2 regions of the Streptomyces sp. NPDC046203 genome follow, and region 2 is predicted to be linked to the other one. Evidence: riboswitches for the same ligand, from Rfam matches in the RefSeq annotation. Region 2 holds a riboswitch; the other holds the start of a gene.
The links. A riboswitch is a leader RNA that binds a small molecule or an ion and turns the genes downstream of it on or off. The one in region 2 is predicted to bind thiamine pyrophosphate.
Positions count from the first base shown of each region.

Region 1: another riboswitch for thiamine pyrophosphate. It lies ahead of ABZ990_RS03600 (thiamine ABC transporter substrate-binding protein); the one in region 2 lies ahead of thiO (glycine oxidase ThiO).

Region 1 is NZ_JBEYZX010000003.1:72,988-77,335, reverse strand. It holds gene ABZ990_RS03610 (phosphatidate cytidylyltransferase) at 1-846, shown strand, start outside; gene rlmN (23S rRNA (adenine(2503)-C(2))-methyltransferase RlmN) at 956-2,068, shown strand; TPP riboswitch at 2,199-2,320, shown strand; gene ABZ990_RS03600 (thiamine ABC transporter substrate-binding protein) at 2,413-3,498, shown strand; gene ABZ990_RS03595 (iron ABC transporter permease) at 3,645-4,348, shown strand, end outside.
Region 2 is NZ_JBEYZX010000009.1:56,032-60,379, reverse strand. It holds gene thiE (thiamine phosphate synthase) at 1-288, opposite strand, end outside; gene ABZ990_RS10315 (Rv2175c family DNA-binding protein) at 515-880, opposite strand; gene ABZ990_RS10310 (FAD-dependent oxidoreductase) at 924-2,258, opposite strand; TPP riboswitch at 2,362-2,474, shown strand; gene thiO (glycine oxidase ThiO) at 2,472-3,656, shown strand; gene thiS (sulfur carrier protein ThiS) at 3,653-3,949, shown strand; gene ABZ990_RS10295 (thiazole synthase) at 3,955-4,348, shown strand, end outside.

The sequences.
Region 1 (4,348 bases), on a different contig from region 2:
CCCCCGCCCCGGCGGCAGCCGCGGCAGAAGAAGAGCGCGGGCCGTGACCTGGGCGCGGCGATAGGAGTCGGCGTCGGCCTCGGCGCCGTCATCATCGCCTCCCTCTTCATCTGGAAGCCGGTCTTCGTCGGCGTCGTCGCCCTGGCGGTCGTCGTCGGCCTGTGGGAACTGACCTCCCGGCTGAAGGAACGCAAGGAGATCAAGGCCCCGCTGATCCCGCTCGCCGTCGGCGGCGCCGCCATGGTGGTCGCCGGATACGTGCGGGGTGCCGAAGGCGCCTGGGTGGCGACCGCCCTCACGGCGCTCGCCGTCCTCGTCTGGCGGATGACCGAACCGCCCGAGGGCTATCTGAAGGACGTCACGGCGGGCGTCTTCGCCCTGTTCTACGTGCCCTTCCTGGCCACGTTCGTGACGATGCTGCTCACCCCGGACGACGGCCCGTGGCGGGTGCTGACCTTCCTGCTGCTCACCGTGGTCAGCGACACCGGCGCGTACGCGGTCGGCTGGCGCTTCGGCAAGAACAAGCTCGCCCCGCGCATCAGCCCCGGCAAGACCCGCGAGGGCCTGGCCGGTGCCATCGGCTTCACGATGGCGGCGGGCGCGCTGTGCATGGAGTTCCTCATCGACGGCGGCGTCTGGTGGCAGGGCCTGCTGCTCGGCCTCGCGGTCGCGGCCAGCGCCACGCTCGGCGACCTCGGCGAGTCGATGATCAAGCGGGACCTCGGTATCAAGGACATGGGCACCCTGCTCCCCGGGCACGGCGGCATCATGGACCGGCTGGACTCGCTCCTGCCGTCGGCGCCGGTGGTGTGGCTGCTGCTCGCGCTCTTCGTGGGCACCGGCTGACGGACGACAGCGGTACGCTGGAAGGGCCTGTGGCGTGTCGCCGCGGGCCCTTCGTACTCCCCGCCACCGTGGGGACGTCGGACCTCGTCGTCTTGAGGAGACGCCCGCCGTGGCCCGTCCACTTCCCGGAGAACTGACCTTCACCGCCCCCCGCGGGGCCAAGCAGCCCCCGCGGCATCTCGCCGACCTGTCGCCCGCCGAGCGCAAGGAAGCGGTCGCCGCGATCGGCGAGAAGCCGTTCCGCGCCAAGCAGCTGTCCACCCACTACTTCGCCCGGTACGCGCACGACCCGGCCGAGTGGACCGACATCCCCGCCGCCTCCCGCGAGAAGCTGGCCGGGGAGCTGCTGCCCGACCTGATGTCGGTGGTCCGGCACGTCTCCTGCGACGACGACACCACCCGCAAGACCCTGTGGCGGCTGCACGACGGCACCCTCGTCGAGTCGGTCCTGATGCGCTACCCGGACCGGGTCACCATGTGCATCTCCTCGCAGGCCGGCTGCGGCATGAACTGCCCGTTCTGCGCCACCGGCCAGGCCGGACTCGACCGCAACCTGTCGACCGCGGAGATCGTCCACCAGATCGTCGACGGCATGCGCGCCCTGCGCGACGGCGAGGTCCCCGGCGGACCGGCCCGGCTGTCCAACATCGTCTTCATGGGCATGGGCGAGCCGCTCGCCAACTACAAGCGGGTCGTCGGCGCCATCCGCCGGCTCACCGACCCCGAGCCCGACGGCCTCGGCCTGTCGCAGCGCGGCATCACCGTCTCCACCGTCGGTCTCGTCCCGGCGATGCACCGCTTCGCCGACGAGGGCTTCAAGTGCCGCCTCGCGGTGTCGCTGCACGCGCCCGACGACGAGCTGCGCGACACCCTCGTCCCCGTCAACACCCGCTGGAAGGTCCGCGAGGTCCTCGACGCGGCCTGGGAGTACGCGGAGAAGTCCGGCCGCCGGATCTCCATCGAGTACGCGCTGATCCGCGACATCAACGACCAGGCGTGGCGCGGCGACCTGCTGGGCCGGCTGCTCAAGGGCAAGCGGGTGCACGTCAACCTCATCCCGCTGAACCCGACGCCGGGCTCGAAGTGGACCGCGTCCCGCCCCGAGGACGAGAGGGCCTTCGTCGAGGCCATCGCCGCCCACGGCGTGCCGGTCACCGTCCGCGACACCCGCGGCCAGGAGATCGACGGCGCCTGCGGGCAGCTCGCCGCCTCCGAGCGCTGAGCCCCCGCGCGGGCCGCCAGGGTCCAGGTCCCCAGGTCCGAACCCCGGTCCGGATTCCGGCTCGGGCTCATGTCCGGGTTCCCGCCCCGGCGGGGAACGTGCCTAGTACGCTGGGTTCGAACACATCTGCATATTCCGACAGGGGAGCGCCACAGCGCTGAGAGTGCGGTGACCGGCCGACGGCCGGGGGACCGCAGACCCTCTGAACCTCGCCCAGGTCATTCTGGGTAGGAAGTTCGGACGAGACTCGAGCTGTTGCGCCCTGCCCGCGCCCGGATCCCCGGAGCGGGCAGGGCCGCGTCTCTTCCTGGTCACACCCAGGAGGAAAACCAGTGCACACCAAGATGAGCAGCCGGAAGCCGGCCGTCGTCGCGCTCGTGAGCGCGCTCGGGGTCACCACCCTCGCCGCGTGCGGCGGGAACACCACCGAGGACGGGGCCGGTACGGCCGGCAAGACCGTCACGCTCGTCAGCCACGACTCCTTCAGCGCCTCCAAGGAGGTGCTCGCCGCGTTCACGAAGCAGACCGGCTACACGGTCAAGGTCCTCAAGAGCGGCGACGCCGGCGCGGCCGTCAACAAGGAGATCCTGACCAAGGGCTCCCCGCAGGGCGACGTCTTCTTCGGCGTCGACAACACCCTGCTGTCCCGCGCCCTCGACAACGGCATCTTCACCCCGTACGAGGCCAAGGGCCTGGACCGGATTCCCGACGCGCTCCAGCTCGACAAGGCGGAGCACCGGGTCACCCCGATCGACACCGGCGACGTCTGCGTCAACTACGACAAGGCGTACTTCGAGGGCCGCAAGCTCGCGCCGCCGCAGACCTTCGACGACCTGGCGAAGCCCGCGTACAAGGATCTGCTGGTGATCGAGAACCCCGAGCGGTCCTCCCCGGGCCTCGGCTTCCTGCTCGGCACCGCCGCCCGCTACGGCGACGACGGCTGGGCCGACTACTGGAAGAAGCTCAAGGCCAACGGCGTGAAGACGGTCGACAGCTGGGAGCTCGCCTACAACCAGGAGTTCTCCGGCTCCGCCGGCGGCAAGAAGGCCAAGGGCGACCGCCCGCTCGTCGTCTCCTACGCCTCCTCCCCGCCGGTCGAGGTGCTGTACGCCGACCCGCGGCCGAAGACCGCGCCGACCGGGGTGTCCACCGGCACCTGCTTTAGGCAGACCGAGTTCGCGGGTCTGCTCCAGGGGGCGCGGAACCCGGAGGGCGGCAAGGCGCTCCTCGACTTCCTGATCTCGAAGAAGTTCCAGGACGACATGCCGCTCCAGATGTTCGTCAACCCGGTCGCCAAGGACGCGACGCTGCCCGCCCTGTTCACTGAGCACGGCGCGGTCGTCGACAAGCCGGAGACGATGGACCCGAAGAAGATCGCCGACCACCGCGACCCGTGGATTCAGCAGTGGACCTCGCTCGTCCTGAAGTAACCCCGGAGAGGCCGATGAGCCCGGAGAGCCCGGAGAGCCAGGCGGCCTCCGAGGCTCCGGCGGCCCCGGAGATTCCGGTCACCCCCACCGCCCCGGCGAGCCCGGGGCGCGGGGGCGGTGGGGGCAACGCGGCGCGGCTCGGGCTGATGCTGCTGCCCGTCGCGTTCTTCGCGCTGTTCTTCGCCTGGCCCGTCGCCTCCATCGTGGGGCGCGGGCTCCGGCCGGACGGCGCGTGGGCGTTCGGCGGGTTCGGCGAGACGCTGACCCGGCCGGAGATCCTCGACGTGCTGTGGTTCACGCTGTGGCAGGCCGTCGCCTCCACGGCGCTCACCCTGCTCGTCGCGCTGCCCGGCGCGTATGTGTTCGCACGGCTCGAATTCCCCGGCAAACGGCTGCTGCGCGCCGTCGTCACCGTGCCGTTCGTGCTGCCGACCGTGATGGTGGGGACGGCGTTCCTCGCTCTGGCCGGCCGGCGCGGACTGCTCGACGAGCTGTGGGGCCTGCGGCTCGACAACGGGGTGTGGGCGATCCTCCTCGCCCATGTCTTCTTCAACTACGCGGTCGTCGTCCGCACCGTCGGCGGTCTGTGGGCGCAGCTCGACCCGCGCCAGGAGGAGGCCGCGCGGGTTCTCGGCGCGTCCCGGTTCGGGGCCTGGCGGAGGGTGACCCTGCCCGCGCTCGGACCGGCCGTCGCCTCCGCCGCGCTCATGGTGTTCCTGTTCACGGCGAGTTCCTTCGGCATCGTGCAGATCCTCGGCGGCCCCGCGTACTCGACGCTGGAGACCGAGATCTACCGGCAGACCGCCGACCGGCTCCAGCTGTCCACGGCCGCCGTCCTCACCCTCGTGCA
Region 2 (4,348 bases):
GAGCACGTCGGAGCGGACGGCGTGGGCGACGTCGGCCCGGTCGTTGACGGAGAGGAGCGCGCCGTGGCGGCGGCAGGCGTCGGCGAGGACGGCCAGATGGTCCAGTTCCTCACCGGCTTCCATGCCCTTGTCGCGGAGCTGGACGACGTCCACGCCGGAGGAGAGCACGGCGTCGAGGAAGTCCGGCAGGTCGCCCTGGCGCTTGCGGGCGTCGGTGCACAGGTAGAGCCGGGCGGCGGCGAGCCGGTCGCGGGGCGGGGTGCGGGGCGAGGTGCGGGGCGACGGCACGGGCCGGGCGGAAAGTGCGGCCGACACGGACTGTGTGGTTGGCGCGGACGGCATGGGCGGTGCGGACTCCATGGAAAAGCTTCTCCCCCTCGGATGGTGCCGGACCGGCCGGCCGGAGCGGGGCCGGCCCGGCGTCCGCGCGCCGTACGCCCGCACACGTCCGGCTGGACGCGTACGGGCGTACGGACACCCGGACGTACGGGTGCGGATGTGCGGGCTTCTCGGGTCAGACGGCGAGCGCCTGGGCGCGGCGCTTCACCTCCGTGCCGCGATTCTCGGCGAGGGCCTGCGCGGGGGTGCCGGGCAGGCTCTCGTCCGGAGTGAACAGCCACTCCAGCATCTCTTCGTCGGAGAAGCCGTCGTCCTTGAGGAGGGTCAGGAGCCCGACGAGGCCCTTGACCACCTTGCCGTCCTGGATGAAGGCGGCGGGCACCTGGAGCGCGTTGTTCTCGCCGCGGCGTACGGCGATGAGCTGGCCCTCCTTGACCATCTGCCGGACGCGCGTCACCTCGATGTCGAGGAGCTCCGCGATGTCGGGGAGGTAGAGCCAGGAGGGGACGAGAGCATCGGTTCTTGCGTCAATCTCGGTCACGGGACAAGCGTGCCATCTCGGACCGACAGCCGGTAGTCGGGCCCTACCGGAGTGCCGCCTTCAGGGGGACGGCCGGGTCGGCGGCCTTCGCCGGGTCGACCTCGGCGCCGCTCTCGATCAGCCGGCGGCCCTGAGCGAGGTCGCGCGGACGGCCGACGGCCAGCAGGGCGCGGACGGCGCCGTCGCGCAGCCACAGCACGCTCCAGGCCGGCTCGGCCGGGTCGCCGCGCCACAGCAGGGTGTCGGTATCGGCGTGATGGCCGGCGTACTGGACGAAGCGGCCGAACTGCTCGGACCAGAAGTAGGGCACCGGGTCGTACGGCGCGGGCGACGGCACCCCGGCACCCGCACCCGCACCCGAATCCCCCGCATCGGTCCCGTCCCCCTCGCCCTCGCCCGCGCCGACGCTCGCGGCGGCCGTGCGCGCGGTCTCGGCGACGATGTCGGCGGCGACGGTACGGGGGCCCTGGAGGGCGTTGTCCCAGTGGTGGACGAGCAGCCGGGTGCCGTAGCGGGCGGACGGGAAGGACGCGCAGTCGCCGACCGCGTACACGTCGGGCAGCGAGGTGCGCAGCCGGTCGTCGGCGGTGATCGCGCCGTCCGGGTCGAGGGCGGCGCCGGAGCCGGCCAGCCAGCCGGTGGCGGGGCGGGCGCCGATGCCGACGACGACGGCGTCGGCGGGCAGGGCGGTGCGCTCGCCGGAGCGCCCGGCGCCCTCGGCGAGGACGACCCGGCCCGGCTCGATGTGCTCCACGCGCGCGTTGAGCCGGAGTTCGGCGCCGCTCTCGGCGTACCAGCGGGCCATGGGCACGGTCACCTCGGCGGGCAGGGCGCCGGCCAGCGGCCGGTCGGCGGCCTCGACGACGGTGACGGCGCAGCCGGCCTCGCGCGCGGCGGTGGCGAACTCGGCGCCGATCCAGCCGGCCCCGACCACGACGACGTCGCGCCGCTCTTTGAGGACGGCGCCGAGGCGGCCGGCGTCGTCGAGGGTGCGCAGCAGGTGGACGCCGGGGACGCCCTCGCCGCCGGGCAGGGTGAGCGGGTGGGCGCCGGTGGCGACGACGAGGGTGCCGTACGGGACGGGGCCGGCCTCGGTGTCGATCTCGTGGTCGGCCGGGCGGAGCCCGGTGACCTCGACGCCGAGGCGGAGTTCGACGCCGAGGGAGTCGAAGTCGATGTCGAAGGCGGAGTCCTCGGCCTTGCCGAGGAGCACGGCCTTGGACAGCGGGGGCCGGTCGTAGGGCTGGTGCGGCTCGGCGCCGATGAGGGTGACGGGGCCGGTGAAGCCCTGTTCGCGCAGGGCGACGGCGGTCTGGACGCCCGCCATCCCGGCACCGGCGATCACGACGTGGTGGGGTACCTGCTTCTGCTCGCTCACCCGGCCACCCTACGCACCGGACCCACCTGACATGCCGTCAGTTCCCGGGGGTGGCCGGAGGCGCCCTGTGGCGCGCCCCGGACGAGGGCTAGTGTGGCGGCCGTAGAGCACTCGCGGGAGCCCGGACGCACCGGGCTGAGAGGGAGGCTGACCGGCCTCCGACCGTACGAACCTGATCCGGGTCATGCCGGCGAAGGGAGGGGCTGGACGCCCATGTCGCGTACTTCCGGAACGGCCGCGGTCAAAGCCGCAGTCGACGTCCTCGTCATCGGGGGCGGAATCATCGGCCTGGTCACGGCCTGGCGGGCCGCGCAGCGCGGGCTGCGCACCGCCGTGGCCGACCCCGAACCGGGCGGCGGGGCCGCCCGGGTGGCGGCCGGCATGCTCGCCGCCGTCACCGAACTCCACTACGGCGAGGAGACCCTGCTCGGTCTCAACCTCGCCTCGGCGCGCCGCTATCCCGGGTTCGTCGCCGAACTCGCCGACGCCACCGGCGGTCTGGACGTCGGTTACCGCGCCTGCGGCACCCTCGCCGTCGCGCTGGACGCCGACGACCGGGCGCACCTGCGCGAACTGCACGCGCTCCAGAACCGCTGCGGGCTCGTCTCGCAGTGGCTGAGCGGCCGCGAATGCCGGCGGCTCGAACCGATGCTGGCCCCGGGGGTGCGCGGCGGGCTGCGGGTGGACGGCGACCACCAGGTCGATCCGCGGCGGCTCACGGACGCGCTGCTGGTGGCGTGCGAGCGGGCCGGGGTGGTGTTCCACCGGGCGCGGGCCGAGCGGCTCACGGTGGTGCGGGACCGGGCCGCGGGCGCGGTCCTCGCCGACGGCAGCGCGCCGGCGGCCGGGCAGGTGGTGCTCGCCGGGGGCTCGCTGAGCGGCCGGCTCGACGGCGTGCCGGCGCACGCCGTGCCCCCGGTCCGGCCGGTGAAGGGGCAGGTGGTGCGGCTGCGGGTGCCGCCCGCGTACGCGCCGTTCCTGTCCCGGACCGTGCGCGCGATGGTCCGCGGCAGCCAGGTCTATCTCGTGCCGCGCGAGAACGGCGAGCTGGTCGTCGGCGCCACCACCGAGGAGCAGGGCTTCGACACCACGGTGACCGCCGGTGGGGTGTACGAGCTGCTGCGCGACGCCCATGAGCTGGTGCCCGGCATCACCGAGCTGCCGCTCACCGAGACCCGTGCCGGGCTGCGGCCCGGCTCCCCCGACAACGCGCCGCTGCTCGGCCCGAGCGCGCTCGCCGGACTGCATCTGGCGACCGGGCATCACCGCAACGGGGTGCTGCTCGCCCCCGTCACCGGCGACGCCCTGGCCGAGGCGCTGACCAGCGGCTCGCTGCCCGAGGAAGCGCGCCCGTTCACCGCCCGCCGTTTCGCGCCCACCTCCCTGGAGTACGCATGAACACCGACACCGGCACCGAGACCGACAGCGGTACGGACAGCGACAGCGGTACGGACAGCGGTTCCGGCAGCGGCACGGCTTCCGGCACTTCCGTGGCCGTGACCGTCAACGGCCGGGCCCGGACGCTGGCCGGGCCGACGGCCCTCGCGGAGCTGGTCGCCGAGTTCACCCCGGCCCCCTCCGGCGTGGCCGCCGCCGTCAACGAGACCGTCGTCCCGCGCGGCCAGTGGGCGGCGACCCGGCTCGGCGAGGGCGACCGGGTGGAGATCCTCACCGCGGTCCAGGGAGGCTGAGCGCGATGTCCGACGACGTGTTCCTGCTCGGCGGCAGGGAGTTCTCCTCGCGCCTGGTCATGGGCACCGGCGGGGCGCCCAGCCTCGACGTGCTCGACCGCTCCCTGGTCGCGAGCGGTACGGAACTGACCACGGTCGCCATGCGCCGCCTCGACCCGACGGTGCGCGGCTCCGTCCTCTCCGTCCTCGAACGGCGGGGCATCCAGGTCCTGCCGAACACCGCCGGCTGCTTCACGGCGGGCGAGGCGGTGCTGACGGCGCGGCTGGCCCGGGAGGCCCTCGGCACGGACTGGATCAAGCTGGAGGTCATCGCCGACGAGCGGACCCTGCTGCCGGACCCGGTGGAACTGCTCGACGCGGCGGAGACGCTGGTGGACGACGGATTCACGGTGCTGCCGT